Regions from separate parts of the Thalassospira sp. SN3W genome, predicted to be linked through region 2. Evidence: riboswitches for the same ligand, from Rfam matches in the RefSeq annotation. Region 2 holds a riboswitch; each other region holds the start of a gene.
What was found. A riboswitch is a leader RNA that binds a small molecule or an ion and turns the genes downstream of it on or off. The one in region 2 is predicted to bind cobalamin.
Positions count from the first base shown of each region.

Region 1 (5,862 bases), 660 kb from region 2:
AGACCGCGCAGCAATCCGGCAATCTCTGCCTCGCCACAGGCTGTCACTGCCGGACGAATAGATATTTCGATATCGGAAAGAACTTCAATTGTCCGCTGCCATGCCTGATCCGCGACCACCTCCCCACGTACCAGATCACGCGCCAAAAGCTCGATCCGCTCCACCGTATCGCCCATGGTACGCCACGCACCAACGTCATATTGCGCAAGAATTTCGGGCCTAATTCCTGGCCAGAATTCGGCAAAGGCACAATCAAGCGGATCAAAATCGGGATCACCAAGGATATCGGCGGCCAAGGCCCGATGAAGTGACGCCTTCGACCCCTCGCTCGCCCCGCGCGGCAATCTTGCTAGTGCGACCAGAAGATCGGTCAAAAGATCGCCTTCCGGTGCCTTACCAAAGATATGCAGACCATCGCGGATCTGAAGTTCCTTCAACTCGCACAGATAGTTATCAAGCTTGGCAAGCGCGCTTTCCTCGTCCTCGTCTGGCTCTATTCCGCAATCACGGTCAAGCCCGATGCGAATAGCAAGCTCAAGGATGTCACGCTTCAGGATGATCAATCTGCGTGGATCAACTGCTGCTGCGTCGTAATATTCATCAACTAGTGCCTCAAGATCCTTAAGGGGTCCGTAACTCTCTGCTCGCGTCAAAGGCGGGGTCAGATGATCAAGGATCACCGCCTGCGCACGGCGCTTGGCCTGTGTGCCTTCCCCCGGATCATTGACGATAAAGGGATAGAAATGCGGTGTCGGGCCAAACACGGCTTCGGGGAAGCATTCTTCCGACAGCGCTAATGACTTGCCCGGCAGCCATTCCATATTGCCGTGTTTGCCGAAATGAATGACTGCCTGCGCCCCGAAATGATGGCGCAGCCAGATATAAAACGCGAAATAGTTATGCGGCGGCACCAGATCGGGCGAATGATAGCTTTCAAGGGGATCGATATTGTATCCGCGTGCCGGTTGCAGCCCAACCACAACATTGCCCATCGGCAGGATCGAAAGGGCAATCGCCGACCGATCTGGCAGATAAAACGGATCACTCTCCGGCTCTCCCCAGGCATCCGTTACCTGCTGACGGATGCGTGCGGGCAGGACGGCAAATGCCGCGCGATAATCGGCAACCGGGATCGTCACACGAACGGTGCGATCCGCCAGCGACTTGAAATCATTCGTCGGTCCGGCCTTGACCGCCGCGATCAGGGCATCGCCATTTTCCGGCAGCTCATTAATCCTGTACCCGGCATCCTTCATCGCCCGAAGGGTTTCAATCATCCCGGCCGGTGTATCAAGCCCCACACCATTGCCAAGGCGCGCATCCTTGTTGGGATAATTGGCCATGATCATCGCAACTTTGCGCACCGGGGCATCCGTCTTGCGCAATTTGACCCAATTGGCCGCCAGTTCGGCAACAAACGCCACCCGATCGCGCACCGGGATATATTTGACCAGATCAATCTGGGTCAGGGCATCCTTGCCCGCCGATCCCTTGAACGACACGGCGCGCGATAAAATACGGCCATCCACTTCGGGAAGTGCGACATTCATCGCAATATCCCGCGCGGCAAGGCCGTTCACCCCATCCCGCCACGATGCTTCACCACCGCCAGATAGCACCACCTGGAAAACCGGTGCATCGACAACATCAAACGGCCCATCTTTTCGTTCCACACCCGGAACGGAAAGAGAGAAGCCGGTGGTGTTCAGGATCAAATCCGCACGTGTTGACCCCAGCCATTCTTCAACCAAGGCCGCCGCAACCGGGTCTTTGAGGCTGGCAACAAAAACAGGCAATGGATTGAGGCTATTACCCAACAACTCCTCAACCAGCGCATCAATTACATCCAGATTACCAGCCTGAATTAATGCACGGTAGAAGATGATCGGAACAACAGCATGATTTTGTTTCCAATTCTGTTCAATTTCTTCGAGATTTGCGGTGATTTTCCCCGGCCAATAAAGGCCTGCCTTGACCAATGGTGCCGCCGGCTTCCAGTCCCAACTGACAGACGGGTTCAATTTTTCATATATAAGACGCAGTAAATGTTCAGCATTTCCCGGACCACCTTCGATCAGGTAACGCCAGATTTGCTGATACGTTGCACCCTTTACCGTCGATAACGACAACAGTTCCGCATCGGGTTGATCGTCACCTGGCAACAGTACCAACGGCACGTCGTTGCGACGGGCCAGTTCGACCAGCTGTTCGATCCCGTATTCCCAATATCCCCGCCCGCCCAGAATGCGCACGATGATGAATTTGGCATCGGTCAGAACATCCTCGACATAAAGATCGACCGACATGTTGTGACCCAGCTGCAATAGACTTGCCAATCGCAGCGACGGTGTCGCGTCGCCAAATGCTGAATGCAATCGCGCCTGCGCCCCGGCCAGACAGGCAAGCTCGGACTCTGCTGCCGACAGGATAACGACATCGCCCGGGCTTTGCCCCAGATCGACGGCTTCGCTTCCATCGGTAACAAGTCCAGGCTGGGCGGCAAGCAGATGCATCGGAAATGTCCGTTTCTTTTATCGTGTGCTGGTTCAAGATCATCCGCCCGCACAACGTTGTCGACCGGATGATCTTACAATTTCAAAACGTCACGATGCCTTGATTGCCGCTTCGATGGCACCGCGATCCAAGCCATGCAGGCCGATCACCACCAGTTCCGACCGGCGCGTTTCGGTTTCGGCCCACGGCCGGTCGAAATAACGCTGGAACCTCTCACCAACGCCCTGAACAACCTGGCGCATCGGCTTGCCGGGAATATCGAGAAAACCCTTGATCCGCAGGACATCGAACTGACGCACGACATCAATCAGGCGTTTTTCAAGCACGGCCGCATCGTCAACCGCGTCAAGTGACACGACAAAGCTTTCAAAATCGTCGTGGTCATGTTCGTGACCATCGTCATGATGTGAGGGGCGGCTATCAAGATCGTCTTCGGCCGCCGCTCCAAGTCCCAGCAAAACAGCATTTTCGACCTTCGAATGCGCGGTCGCGATGATCTTGACCGATGGGCGTTTCAGCTCGGCCCGGATATCTGCCTCGACCTTGGCAACTTCGGCAGCGCTCAGCAAATCGGTTTTGTTCAGAACCACCATATCGGCGCAATGAAGCTGCTCTTCAAACAGTTCCTCAAGCGGGCTTTCATGATCAAGATTATCATCCGCCTCGCGTTGGGCCTGAACCGCATAATGATCATGGGCAAACAACCCGTCGCGCAATGCCGCCCCGTCCAGAACAGCCACCACACCATCTACCGTGACCCGTGAACGGATTTCCGGCCAGTTGAACGCCTTGACCAACGGTTTTGGCAGTGCCAACCCTGATGTTTCGATAACGATATGATCAGGCGGCGTGTCGCGATCAATCAGGCCCTTGATGGTCGGCAGGAAATCATCGGCCACCGTGCAACAGATGCAACCGTTTGCAAGTTCGACAACGTCGTCCTCGGCACATCCCGAAATGCCACAACCATTTATCACTTCGCGGTCCACGCCCAGATCACCAAATTCGTTGATGATCAGCGCAATCCGCTTACCCCCGGCATTTTCCAGCATATTGCGGATCATCGTGGTTTTGCCTGCACCAAGAAAACCGGTGATCACTGTTGCCGGAATTTTTCCAAGCTGTGCCATATTCAATTACCCTTAAATCTATGAATTCTGATCTATTTAACCGACATCGGAATGCCCGCAACCACAAGCGTCACCTGATCGGCAAGCTCGGCAATCCGTTGATGCAATCGTCCGGCATGATCGCGAAAGCTGCGCGCCATGGCATTTTCCGGCACAATCCCGAAACCGACCTCGTTCGAAACCAGAAGAACTGGGATATCCAGCTCCGGCAAAAGGTCGCAAAGCCGGTCAAACTCGGCCTCGATATCGCGATCTTCCAGCATCAGATTGGTCAGCCAAAGCGTCAGGCAATCGACCAGTACCGGTTTGCTGCCGTCGCGATTGCAGGCAGACAGGACACCGAAAAGATCAAGCGGTTCCTCAATCGTTTGCCATATCTCGCCGCGCGATGATTTGTGAAGTTCGATGCGATTTGCCATTTCCTCGTCCCATGCCCGGCCGGTCGCGATATAAATACCGCCGCCTGCATGGTTGATCCGGTTTTCGGCAAACCGGCTTTTGCCCGATCTGGCACCGCCAAGGATCAGATGGATCCCGGCAAACTGGCTGTTATCAGCCATATTATGGGTCATAGCCGCCTTCCTTCGCTTTGACCTCCCACCGAGGCCGGATTGCGTTACCCCATATCCTTACGAACAGGGATACCGATGGCTGGTTTCCTGGCTGCGGGCATGAAAGCAATCCGCCTTCCCGGCATGTTGTCTGCAAATCAACATTACCGGTGGCTTGTGACATCACATCACCCGGATCACCCAACCCGTTACAGTTGCGGGGGCAGCACCGGCATCACACCGGTTTCCCATCACCAAACGGCAGCGCCGAACCTAGCAGCTTTACCCCCACGACCAAAGCCCAAACTCCGACCTAACCATAAGGTCAGTATTTGTAAGAATTGACTGCTTGTCGGCGGTTATTCTTTAGGAGAACATAATTTTGTCACGTTGGATCAGAGCCGACAAAAGCCGCCCGCGTGACCGCCGGACATTACAAAACAAACAAAGTCCGGATGCCGAAACCGCAAAGGGTTTCGGAAAAACTTCTTGGGGTTAATTGGAAATTTGCTGATCAAATGGCAATTCATGAACAAATTCAACGAATTCGGAATCTGAAATCAACAACCTGGCAGACCGTATCACGCGAAGACATGTGGCGCGGGCTGCTGGATAGATTGAGCTATAATGATCAATCCTTTCCCGAATTCCTGCAACATCATGCTGTAAATGGTGAAATATCATTGGCGCGTCGTGATGTTCGAAACATTTATGCCAGCCGTCCGACCTGTGGTGTTGTCGCGACCATCATTTGGTCGCATGCGCGTGGCATCCGCGTAAATGCGCTTTCTCTTCTGGTCCGTGACCTAACGAAACTCGTGGAATTGTTCGAAAATGACGATTTCGACGAAGATCAAATGTCACTGCTTCTGGGCCAGCCTGGGATATCCATCCCGACCGCCAGCAAAATGCTTTCAGCCTGTGGTAAGAAATACAAAGGCAAACCCGCCGCCATCATCGACGACACGATCATTCAGGTTATCGAAGCACCGGAATTTGCATCCGACTTTACGGAAATCAGCGAGCTTCGCGGCAAATCGCGCAGCCGGCCTATTCCCTACTACGAAGCCTATCTCGACGATGTCGCGTCAATCTGTGGCAGATACGATGTCTCTGCCGATATGGTAGATCGCTTTTTGTCGGAATATGCGCTTGTCGATGCGCAGGAAACCGATCAACGGAAATCCGCCTGAAAACTGATACCCTGTGTGGCATGTCATTCAAGCCCCACAGGGTATCGGCAGATGGGTACTGCCCAGCCCCCCCCCCTTTTATCAGTAACGCAGATTAACACCGGTCACCCGCCAGCCCGGCTGATCGACGCCGTTTATATGTTCGATCCGTGTCACGCCAAGCGTATCGATATGAAATGATAAAGCCGCCTCAAGCGACAGACCGAGCGCATTGGCAAGGGCCGCGCGCACCGTCCCACCGTGAATAACGGCGACAATATCACGCCCGGCCCAATATCTTGTCAGCCGGTCAAATATTGGCCCAACCCGTTCGACAACGTCGCTGAAACTTTCACCATTCGGAGGATGCTGGCGCGCGAAATCGGCCCAGAAACGGGTGGTTTCCCCTTTGGGCAGATCATTCCAGTGTTTCTTTTCCCATGCACCAAAATGCTGTTCGGCAAAGCCGGTTTCACGCGTCGGCAGGATGTTTTC
Region 1 covers NZ_CP121124.1:2,117,778-2,123,639, reverse strand. Annotated here, with positions in the region: gene cobN (cobaltochelatase subunit CobN) at 1-2,513, opposite strand, end outside; gene cobW (cobalamin biosynthesis protein CobW) at 2,604-3,644, opposite strand; gene cobU (bifunctional adenosylcobinamide kinase/adenosylcobinamide-phosphate guanylyltransferase) at 3,677-4,216, opposite strand; cobalamin riboswitch at 4,276-4,500, opposite strand; gene P8T57_RS09500 (hypothetical protein) at 4,813-5,388, shown strand; gene P8T57_RS09495 (histidine phosphatase family protein) at 5,470-5,862, opposite strand, start outside.
Region 1: linked by a shared signal. The riboswitch ahead of cobU (bifunctional adenosylcobinamide kinase/adenosylcobinamide-phosphate guanylyltransferase) and the one ahead of P8T57_RS12505 (ABC transporter substrate-binding protein) in region 2 are both predicted to bind cobalamin.

Region 2 (5,862 bases):
CGGGGGACCCGTTACGTGCCATTGAATATCTGATTGCGCTTGGTGTCTTTGCCGGGTTTGGCATCATCCATTACCGGATTATCGGATCATCCTATGACCGGAACTGGATCAAGTATCTGTTCATTGCACTTGATATCGGGTTCCTGTCGCTTCTGATTGCGACCCAACCGGTATTTGACAATGTCGATCTGCCCCAGGCGGTGATTTTCCGCACGCCGATTTTTCCGTTCTATTTCATCATTCTTGGCGTTGCCGCGTTCAGTTTTTCGCCTGGCCTTGTTTTATGGGCCGGTATGTGTGGGGCGGCCGGGTGGCTTGGTGCGTTTCTTTATGCCATCCGCGATATGGATCAGACCTATGACTGGCAGGATATCGGCACATCTCCCGATACCCAGACTTTTGTGACCTATTTCTTCAGCCCCGATTTTATCGGTGCCTGGAGCCGCGCACAGGAAGCCCTCTCGCTGGTTGTTGTTGCCATTCTGATTGGTCTGGTCATGTGGCGTGCGCGCCATACGGTGCGCCGGCAGATCGAGGCAGAACAGGAACGTAGCGCCATTTCCGATATTTTCGGACAATATGTGCCGCCCGCCATTGCCGAAGTGCTGATTTCCAAACGCGGATCGCTGGCCCCGGTCGAGCGTGAGGCAACCATCCTGTTTGCCGATCTGGCCGATTTCACCAAGCTGACCGAAACCATCGGTCCAAAAGGTATTGTCGAGGTTCTCAATACCTATTTCGATGCAGTGTCACAGATCATTACCCGTCATCATGGTGTGATTACCCAGTTTCAGGGCGATGCGGTACTGGCGACCTTCAATGTTCCGGTCGAGGATGCCGACCATGCCAGATGTGCCGTGCGGGCCGCACGCGAGATTTCCGATCTCGTGCAAAGTCGGGATTTCGCCGGGATCCATGTTCGTACGCGTATCGGGATATGCACCGGCACGGTGATTGCCGGCAGTGTCGGCGGGGGTGGGCGTCAGAACTATACCGTGCATGGCGATACGGTAAATATGGCGGCCCGATTGGAAGTGATGAACAAGGAACTGGGAACCGACGTTCTGATTTCTGCAACGACGGCACAGTATCTGACCGCAAAAGAATTTCGCAAGATCGGGCAGATGGATGTCCGTGGGCTTTCCGAACCGATTGATCTGTTTACCCTTGCCACGGCTGATGAACGGAATGTCGCGACTGGCAATGTGCCCGTGACAGCGACCTGATTATTGGCAAAGTTTTCGCGCATGAAAATGAAAAAAAGGAACGGCATCCATTCGATACCGTTCCTTGCGGGTTCTGCGCCGGGTTAGCCGGTGCAGCGGGGCTTTTAAAGCCTGAATGCTATTGTATGGGCTGGCGATACATCACCATTCCGGCGTGATACAGAACACTGTCCTCGAAATATCCGTCGGCGGTAAAACCGGTATCATCCCAGTAATCGATGTGATTGCCGGAAATTTCATAACGCCCCTGATAGGCAGACGGGCGATTGCCGCGCGCCTCGTCATAACGTCCGTTGGCCAGCAATTCCTGACGGATATTGCCATCAGCCGTGACCCACATGCCAACATAGGGATGCGGGTCGTTCGATGTGGTTCCGGACATGACGGTTTCCTCCTGTGCGGTGGCGGTGCTGGAAAACAGCATCAGAAGACTGGCGATAGAAGACGCAAACATATGACGTGCCATGTGGGCCTCCTTGGGCGTTACGGATCAATATGCCGATGCGGTCGGGCGCACGATGATCTCGTTGACATCGACGCTTTCGGGCTGGGCGATTGCGTAAAGCACCGACCATGCAATGGAAATCGGACTGAGTGCGGTTTTGCGCAGTTCACCGAGAAACCCTTTGGCATTGTCATCGGTAATGTCGTTGCCAAGTTCTGTTTCGGTAACGCCCGGCGAAATGGTGGTGACGCGGATATCGCGGCTTTCCTGACGCAGGCCATCGGAAATCGCCCAGACGGCATATTTCGTGGCGCAGTAAACGGCGGCAGTCGGGGATACCAGATGTGCGCCAATGGATGCGGTATTGATGATGTGGCCGCTACCCTGTTCCTTGAACAATGGCAGACCGGCGGCAATGCCATTCAGGACGCCGCGAATATTGACGTCGATCATCTTGTTCCACTCGTCAATTTTCAGTTCGGCAAGCGGCGACAGGGGCATGACACCGGCATTGTTGAAGATCACATCAACGCGGCCATAGGTGTTTTTGGCGAAATAGATCAGTGCTTCGACGTCGTCGGCATCGGTGACATCAACCGCGCGACATGTGGCGGTGCCGCCTTCGGCCTCGATTTCGGCGACGATGGAATGAAGCTTTGCCGTGCGTCGGGCCGCAAGAACGACCTTTGCACCGTTTTCGGCCAGAAGTTTTGCCGTGGCCTCGCCAATTCCGCTGCTGGCACCGGTAATGACGACAACCTTGTTTTCAACATTGCTGGACATAAGCGACATGACATCCTCCTTGTCTGGATCATGGCGCTTACTGTGATTGCAAATGGTTGCCTGATGAATACACAGAACTCTTGATCAATTGCCTGATTCTCCAGGCAGGGTGAAAACCGCTTTTCAGGATGGTTCTGGTTGCTATAGTTCATATTAGAGAAACAAAGGAGTTTGGTGATGCCTGTGTTTGAAGAGATGTCTGAACTGATTGACAGATACTGCGAAGGCGAAGGTGTTGCCGAGACGCCGGTGAAGGCGGTGCATCTGTATCGTGCGACCGGGCCGTCGATGAAAGTTCCGACAATCTACAAGCCATGCCTTTGCATTATCGCGTCAGGTGCCAAAGAGGTCACTCTGGGCGAGGCGGTTTTCAGTTATGCGCCCGGAAAGTATCTGGTGGCGTCGGTCGACCTGCCGATTGTCGGCTGTGTGACAAATGCCAGTGCAGCACTTCCGTATCGCAGTTTGTCGATTGAACTGGATGGTCAGATGTTGGGCGATCTTGTCACCCAGATTGATCTTCAGGTCGGCTCGGCATCCGAAAGCGATTGCGGGCTTCATGTCGATAACGCCAGCGATACCTTGCTGGATGCCGTGATGCGCCTGTTGCGCCTGTGTGATGAGAAAGACGATATTTCGGTGATGGCACCGATGCTTCTGCGCGAAGTGCATTATCGCCTTCTGCGCGGCCTTCAGGGGGCCAGGATTGCGCAAATCGGCATGGGCGGCAGCAACATGCAGCGCATTTCCAAGATCATCCGGCTTATGAAGGACGATTTTGCCGCACCGCTTCGGGTCGATGATCTGGCGGCACAGGCGAATATGAGTCCGTCTTCCTTCCATCATCATTTCAAACAGGTAACCTCCATGAGCCCGCTTCAGTATCAGAAACGCCTTCGCCTGACGATGGCGCGCCAGATGATGCTGACCGAAATGAAGGATGCGGCAACCGCGGCCTATGAAGTCGGATATGAAAGCGCATCACAGTTCAGCCGTGAATATGCCCGCATGTTTGGCGCGCCACCGATGCGCGATGTCTCGGCGATCCTTGGGCGGCTGGGCGGCGATGGCACGGCGGCGGCGAACGCCTATTGAAAATTGTAATCATTGCGATTTATTCGCAATTGGCTTGACCGGCCTTCGTGACTATGTGACACCGATAGATGTCAGTATCCGATAAGGATAAAGGGAATTCGAAGCCGTCCGTGAAGACGGTTAACCGAAGCTGCCCCCGCAACTGTAGGCGGTGAGTGTTTCCTTCTGAAAGCCACTGGGATATTTCCCGGGAAGGCAGGAAAACACAACGACCCGCGAGCCAGGAGACCTGCTGACATGAATACGACGGACCGGGCGGGGTGCCCCGGAGGATGTCGGTATATGTCACCGTTCCGGGCGGGCTGAAAGCCATTGGACCGCCCTTGGATCCCGGCATTTCCCGCCATTTTTCAGCACTTTAGCCAGTCCCTTGACCATAGTAACTTTGATGTTATGTTATAACATAACATTTATTGGTTTGGTATGTCCGGTCGGGAAATGAAATTCCCGATCAGCATATCCATGAAAGGACGCAAAGTGATTGAACTGAACAAAAAGGTTTTTGCAGTCGGGGTGTTTGCTGCAGGACTGGCTTCTTTCGCACAATACGCATCTGCCACGGAATATCCGCTTACATTGGAAAATTGTGGTCGAACCCTGACCTTTGATCAGGCTCCGAACCGTGCCGTATCGCTTGGCCAAAGCAGCACTGAACTGCTTTATCTTCTGGGACTGGCGGACAGGGTGGTCGGAACGGCCGTATGGCTTGGCCCGGTGCAGGAACAGTTTCGCGACGTCAACGCCACCATTCCGCGGCTTGCCGACAACGATCCCAGCTTTGAAAGTGTGGTCGGCCAGAAACCCGATTTGGTCACAACCCAGTTCCAATGGCATATCGGCCCGAATGGCAAGGTCGGAACGATTGACCAGTTTGCTGAACTTTCAATCCCGGTCTATACCGCACCAGCCGATTGCGTCGGTAAGGACAACACCACGGGCGGTGACGGAACGCGGATTGATGCCTTTTCGATGGATCAGATCTATCAGGGGATAGCCGACCTTTCGAAAATCTTCGATGTCGAGGAACGCGGCGCAGATCTGATTGCCGATTTCAAAGCCCGCGAACAGGCTGCGCGCGAAAAAGTCGCCGCCGTGAATGGCAAGGGAATTTCGGCACTGTTCTGGTTCTCCAGTGCTGAAATCGATGTTGATCCGTTTGTTGCCGGGCAGAAAGGCGCACCGGCCTATGTCATGTCGATCCTTGGTGTGGAGAATGTCATCGACAGTGATGATGAATGGCCCACAGCCGGGTGGGAAACCATCGTACGGACCAATCCCGATATCATTGTGATTGGCAAAATGGATCGTCGTCGTTTTCCGGCCGATGACTGGGAACTTAAAATGCAGTTCCTGAAATCCGATCCGGTAACCCGTCAGATGAATGCGGTCAAAAGCGGAAATATCGTCGTCATGGATGCCCAGTCGATGAACCCGACCATGCGGACAATCGACGGCATTGAAACGCTGGCCAAGGCAATCGAGGCGTTCGAGGCAACCCAGTGATCGGGCCAATGATCGGGAATATCATTTCCAGCCCTGTTTTCATCAAACGCATCAGCGTGGCATTTGCCGCGCTGATGTTGCTGGCAGCGGTTCTGGCGGTTGCCGCATCGGTGGGCGAAACAGCGATCCCGGTGGGCACGGTGATCAATACGATTGCCAATCATTTGTGGGATGCCGGGTATCCGGTGGATGCGATTGATGCCGGTATAATCTGGAACTATCGGCTGAGCCGCGCCATCGTTGCCGCAAGTTGCGGGGCGGCCTTGGCCGTTTCCGGTGCGGTCCTGCAGGCGCTTTTGCGCAACAGTCTTGCCGATCCCTATCTGCTCGGCATTTCGGCCGGGGCATCGACCGGTGCGGTCAGCATCGTGATCCTAGGTCTTGGGGCCGGGATGCTTTCGCTGTCACTTGGTGCATTTATCGGCGCAGTGGCGGCATTCGCCTTTGTGACCCTTCTGGCGTTACAGGCCGGGCGCGGTACGGGTGCGATCATTCTGGCCGGGATTGCCGGATCGCAGATGTTCAATGCCCTGACATCCTTCATTGTCACCAAATCGGCTAGTGCCGAGCAGGCGCGCGGCATCATGTTCTGGCTTCTGGGCAATCTTAGCGGCGTGCGCTGGCCCGATGTGTGGCTGGCTTTACCCGTGGCTCTTGTCGGGCTTGTCGTGTGTCTTTGGCATGCACGCGCACTTGATGCCTTTACATTTGGTAGGGAATCCGCCGCATCGCTTGGTGTTCCGGTCAGGCGGGTTTATGCGATCCTGATTGCCGCAGCCGCGATGATGACCGCGGTAATGGTCAGTATCG
Region 2 covers NZ_CP121124.1:2,778,259-2,784,120, forward strand. Annotated here, with positions in the region: gene P8T57_RS12485 (adenylate/guanylate cyclase domain-containing protein) at 1-1,226, shown strand, start outside; gene P8T57_RS12490 (Atu4866 domain-containing protein) at 1,345-1,692, opposite strand; gene P8T57_RS12495 (SDR family oxidoreductase) at 1,717-2,463, opposite strand; gene P8T57_RS12500 (AraC family transcriptional regulator) at 2,632-3,549, shown strand; cobalamin riboswitch at 3,605-3,801, shown strand; gene P8T57_RS12505 (ABC transporter substrate-binding protein) at 4,012-5,052, shown strand; gene P8T57_RS12510 (iron ABC transporter permease) at 5,061-5,862, shown strand, end outside.

Region 3 (5,862 bases), 530 kb from region 2:
GCGTACGGCCCCGATGGCCTCAAGTGCTGCACCACCCTTGACCAGCAGGCCGATCCTGGATGCACGGGCAAGGGCCGATGTCACCGCCGCCGGTGTGGAGATCACCAAGGCACAGGGGCAGCCGATCAGAAGCAGGGCCAGCCCGCGATAGATCCATTCTTCCCAGCCTTGCCCGAACAGAACCGGTGGAACAACGACCGTAAGGGCCGCAAGCGCCATGATGATTGGCGTATAGATACGAGCGAATTTGGCAACGAAGCGCTCGACCGGTGCCTTGTGCTTTTCGCTTTGTTCGACCAGCTCGATCACGCGATCCAGCATGGTTTGCCCGGCCACCCGGGCCACACGCAGGTGCACCGGTCGGTCGGTAACAATGGCACCGGCAAAAACCTCGCCCCCCGGTTCGGAGGTAACCGGAACGGATTCCCCGGTCAGGTGGCTGTTATCGATTTCAGCCGAGCCGACAGTCAGGATACCATCCGCCGGGATGCGTTCGCCGGGGCGGACTTCAACGATGTCGTCAAGCGTAAGCGCCGAGGGTGCAACCGTATCAAAGCCGCCACCAGATGGTGAAACCCGCCGCGCGGTCTCCGGGGCCAGTTTCATCAGCGATTTAACCCCGCTGCGCGCCCGCCCCGCGGCAATGCCTTCAAGGCTTTCGCCAATCGCAAACAGCAGGACGACCATACCGGCTTCAAGACTTTCGCCGATTGCAACCGCGCCAAGAACCGCGACACTCATCAATAGTTCGATGGAAAAGAATGCGCCGCTTGCCGCCAGACGGAACGCTGTTCTCATCACCGGCAATGCCGCGATGATCGAGGCAATGGACATGGCATAAGCATCGGTGGCCGGAACCAGCCAGCCGACCAATCCGCCTAGAACCAGCCAGATCGCTGCCCATGCAATTTCGTCCCCGGCTTCCGGCCAGGGGGCCAGTTTGCGCAGCAGGGATTTGTCATTGGCATCGGTATCTTGCGACGCGGCATTATCCGTCGCAGCCGGATTGGCAGAACCACAGGAACCGCCAGCGCAGCAAGCGGCTTCGGATGATTTCCCCGCCCCCGGAATTACCTTTTCCTTTGCCGGATAACCCAATTTGGTCAGCATGGTGCTGATATCGGAACGCGTTTCGGCACTATCATTGCGAAGGCCCAACGTGACCGTTTCACGCATCATCGACACATCTACACATTGCACGCCATCACGTTTGGAAAGCGCGGTTTCGATTTTCGCCACACAGGACCCGCAATCCATGCCCGATACGGCCCACTGGTGATGCGAAATGCCGTCACGATGACGGGCCAGCACATCATCAACAGTGCCCTGGTCCTCGACACTCAGTTCGGATTGCGCGTGCAAGCCATCGGCGGCGGCAACAAAGCTTTGCCCGGGCACAGCAACGTTGAGCGACGCAATCAGCGATGACTTGCAGCTTTCACAATTTCCAATGGCCGGGAACTGATCCCATTTTACGATGACGGACATTCTGGACCTCGCCAACATTCAAATTTATATTCATGTATTATATTCAAATAACAATTCATATGTTAGCGAGTCAAGAACATTCAAACCATGATTTGAATATTATCACACACAATGCCAGACGCCCCGAAAAAGTTGATGAATTACGCCGGCACTGCGACCATAGTGACCACCCGATTTAAGAACCAAGGCCAACCGCCGCATGCCTCGTATTGTCATTTGCAAAACCTGCCAACCAGCACCTGATGCTGATCCGGACCCAAAGATGGATTTTGTCGATGCGGATGGTTTTGTGCGGCAGTTAGGCACGGCACTTGATCAGGCGGAATTGCCCGAAACGTTTGAAATCACGCAGGTTGACTGCATGGGATCATGCAGCGACCCGACATCGGTTGCACTTCAGGGAACCGGGCGGGCAAGTTATCTTTTTGCCGGATTATCGGCACATCGTGATATTGACGATATCATTGCCACCTGCCGGGAATATCTGAACGCCCCGGATGGATGGATCGAAGACGCACGCGGCTGCGGACGTCTTCGATTTTGCCTTAAGGCCCGTATCCCGGCCCTGTGATTATGGCGCAACCGAAACAGTCATGACCTGACGCAGTGGCTTATCGCCAACGGCAAGCTGGCTATGGTCATTGGCCGTAAGGGTCACGATAACCTCATTATCGCCCGCTGGAAGGTCTGCGATATGAAGCCACGGGCCATACAGGCGGGCGATCTTGGTGCCGTTAACATAGACATGAGCATGCCCCTCGCCCGGGATATGGGGACTGCTGGCATGTTCGGGGGCAAAACGGAAATTCTGCACCAAGAGATGCAGGTTCCAGCCACTGACCGGATCGGGCGCAATGGCAACATCAAGGCTTGGCGCATCGACGGCATCGGGCAGTGAAATGACGGCATCATGGCTGGCATGGGCACCGTTGACATTCATCGTGTCATGCGTATCACCATGGGCACTTTCCCCATGCGCGCGCGGATCGGAATGGTCATGGCCATCAAGGGTGATGCCATTGCCCGCCGCCACCAGAAAGCCAATCCCGCCGCCAAAAACAAGCCCGATCCCGAAAAGAGCAAGTGAACGTGGCATTTCGTTTATCCAGACAAATCAATGAAAGAAAACAGGCGCGGAATATACCGCGCCTGATCAATGTGATTGCGTTTTACGCTTCCCGGTCGGCTTCACGCCGCCAGAAATGCCCGGCAAACAGCCCGGTCAACACCCAGGCTACCGCCCCGATACCAAAGGCACGCGCAGCAAACAGCGCCCCGAGTTCGGTCGGCACGGGACCGCTGAACTGATCGGGTTCCGGCGCACCGATAACATGCGGCGCCAGAAGCAGAACAACCGCCGCCCCCCACGCCAGCCAGTTCCGGCCAAAGGCGATCAGCCAAACCGCAAGTGCCGCGGTTGCCACCGTCGCAAACCACCAGATTTGCCGTTCATAGACATCGGCCGCAGCAACACCGGGCACCTCTGGCGCCAAGGTGAAGCCCGGCGCAAAATGCACGATGACAAACCCTGCAATGCCCCAGATGATGCCACTGCGCGCAGTCACCACATGACCACGATTTTCGGCAAAGGCCATGGCCGCGATCAGGATCAGTGCATAGCCGGTATAGACCAGCATGGTGAACAGGATGCTTAGCCCGTCACGCAGCGGATCAATCCCACCGACATCCTGATGCGCGCTAACCGCGTCACCGCCGAAATGCACAAGGGCACCGGTTTCATACAGCTCCGCATGCAGCAAAACGGGCTGCACAAAATACAGCTGTAGCAGGGCCGCAATAAGCCCCGCTGCAGCACCAGCGAACAACGCGCTGGTTACTATGCGTGTGAACATGACTTAGTGGCAGGGAAAGCCGGTCGCGTGGCGCACATCGTGTGCCGCGTCATGAAGCAGGTCCGCCTGAACGTGGCCGGTCACAAAGACAATCGCCATGCCGAAAACGGCACAGGCAAGGATCGGCAGAAGAACGGATTTTTTCGAAACGGCAAATGCCGCGGTCTGCGTGGTCATAGAAATCTCCTTTGCTGTCACACCCGACAGTCGGTTCGGGTCCATGCCTGGCAGGTCTCCTGGCTTGCGGGTCTTCATGCGTCGCCGACCTTCCCTGCTTTCGCAAGTGGTATGATGGCGGGCACTCGTCGCATACAGTCGCGGGGGCGGCTTTGGCTTTGACCGTCAAACAGACGGCTTTCCAAATTCCCTCTTCGTTTCCCAACCCCGAGCAGAGCGGGAAAAACCAAGCCATTCGTTTATGACGGTAATTTTGCGCAAGTGCAATGTGAAAACCACGCAGGCCGGGTGATCATTCGACGAACATATTCGCCCGATTGTCGATCTGCGACTGGAATGCCCGCAAAGATCAGTGCGGGGGTGGCTTAGTCGTGTGTGACGTGGGCAAAGACATCTCGAACAACACGGGAAATATGTTCGTCATCAATCTGATAGAAGATATGACGCCCGTTGCGCTCGGAGGCCAGAATGCGCTGATCGCGCAACTGACGCAGATGATGGCTGGTAAGCGACTGCGACATGCCCGATGCCTCGGCCAGTTCGCCAACGGTTTGCGGTTTTTCCATGCAGCGCAGAACAAGCTGCAACCGCCCGGCATCCCCCAAAAGCGCAAAGATTTTCGCTGCTGCCTCGATATCGGGCAGCGACAGGTTATGACCGGTGGCGCGCGACGCATCACGCGTTACGGCTTCCCCCTGTTCGGTGGAAAGTCCAAGGCGTGCGGCAGTATCGCATTCCTGACAACCGTCACCATCATTATTGGCGCTGACCACGACCGGGCGGGCCGGTGTGATTTCGACTTTACGGGATTTTGCTTTGCTTTGTGACATGCCACTATTTTCCACGCCCTGCATCGCTTGGCAAGGGGACTTGATGTTTGCGTGCATGGAACTCCGCCACGCAGGGAACGTTACAGGTATGACACATCGTCGAAAGTGCCCACCAGAACAAGGAGACACACCGATGCAAGAGCAAACAGCACTCGACATTTTTAATCTGCGTCAGTCCCACGACAGCTGGGAACGGAATGTTGCCGGTTACTGCGCGAAAAACGAGATGCAGGTCGGCAACCTGCCCAAAGAGGTAACCGGCCCCTATAACGAGATGAATGAGGCGTGGGAAAAGCTTAAGGCCGAAGGCGATGCCGCAAGCAACGCCACCGCAGAGCAGTTCCACAAGGCGACCGCAAATCTTGAAAAAGCATGGAACGATATGATTGGCAGGTAAATTGCCGGTTTTATGCCCTTTATAGAGAATGCCCCAAAATCGCCTTTTCATTGCAAATCGATGACATGATTACGCGCCAGATTGAAACTGTCTGGAAAAGCAAAAGGAGGCTCCCATGACAGCCCGTCCCCTTCCGGAGCATGCCAAGCTCCATCAGGAATTCAAGGATTGGGAATTCGGCCTTACAGCCCATTGCAAGGAATCCGAAGCCGGGCTTGAACAATTGCCAAGCGAGGTTGTTCAGGCGTGGGATGACATGGATGCCGCCTGGAGCGAGATCAAAGATCATAGCGGTGATATCCCGCAAGAATCCCTGCAGCGTTTTCGTGAAGCCAAACAACGTTTGCAAGGTGCGTGGGACGCGATGATCTCTTCCAAACGGCATTAACGACGCCGCGCTGGAAGCAGCCAGACTTTTTCGTCTCCCTCTCTTCCCTGGCGGGTTTTCCTCCCCTCCCCGCCATTCCTTCTGCAGCCGGGCGTTTCAACCGCCCCGGCTGCATTTTTTTGTCTGCATTTTGGCTAGGCATCGACCACCTGACGATCAAAGCACTGCTACGGACAAAAATCCAGGTTGACTCATTTCGATAAAAAATTAATGTTTTATTTTAATTAATAAATTTTATTCGTCATTAAAATGTCCCCTGATTGTTTCCGGATGGAGCCCCGTCATGTCCGATACCTTGAAAAATGTCCGCACCGTCAGCCGCATACTTGGCTGGGTATGCCTTATCGGCGTTGTTTTCGAAATCTGTCTCGTGCCGCTGATATGGCATGTGGATGGCTGGATTGATACCAGCGCCAGCCAGATGACCATCAGCATTGAAGAATTGCGCGCCCTTTCCGGATGGCAGAAATATGCCGTGATGGCATCGATGATGCTGCCGACACTTGTTATGGCCTATGGGCTTTGGCGGTTGCGCAAGATGTTCCTGTCTTTTGCCGAAAACCATATTTTCCAGCCTGCCCCGATTGCCCATCTGAAAGCATTTTCCGTGGCCCTTATGACACAGACCCTGATCAAGCCTATTTCAGGTGCATTGACATCCGTGCTGGCAACCATAACCCGGCCAGAGGGCGAACGGGTACTGTCGATCGGGCTGAGCAATGCCGAAGT
Region 3 covers NZ_CP121124.1:3,309,716-3,315,577, reverse strand. Annotated here, with positions in the region: gene P8T57_RS15055 (heavy metal translocating P-type ATPase) at 1-1,488, opposite strand, end outside; gene P8T57_RS15050 (DUF1636 domain-containing protein) at 1,688-2,059, shown strand; gene P8T57_RS15045 (hypothetical protein) at 2,060-2,584, opposite strand; gene P8T57_RS15040 (CbtA family protein) at 2,658-3,341, opposite strand; gene P8T57_RS15035 (CbtB domain-containing protein) at 3,345-3,518, opposite strand; cobalamin riboswitch at 3,550-3,764, opposite strand; gene P8T57_RS15030 (metalloregulator ArsR/SmtB family transcription factor) at 3,884-4,348, opposite strand; gene P8T57_RS15025 (hypothetical protein) at 4,482-4,745, shown strand; gene P8T57_RS15020 (hypothetical protein) at 4,861-5,133, shown strand; gene P8T57_RS15015 (DUF2975 domain-containing protein) at 5,417-5,862, shown strand, end outside.
Region 3: linked by a shared signal. The riboswitch ahead of P8T57_RS15035 (CbtB domain-containing protein) and the one ahead of P8T57_RS12505 (ABC transporter substrate-binding protein) in region 2 are both predicted to bind cobalamin.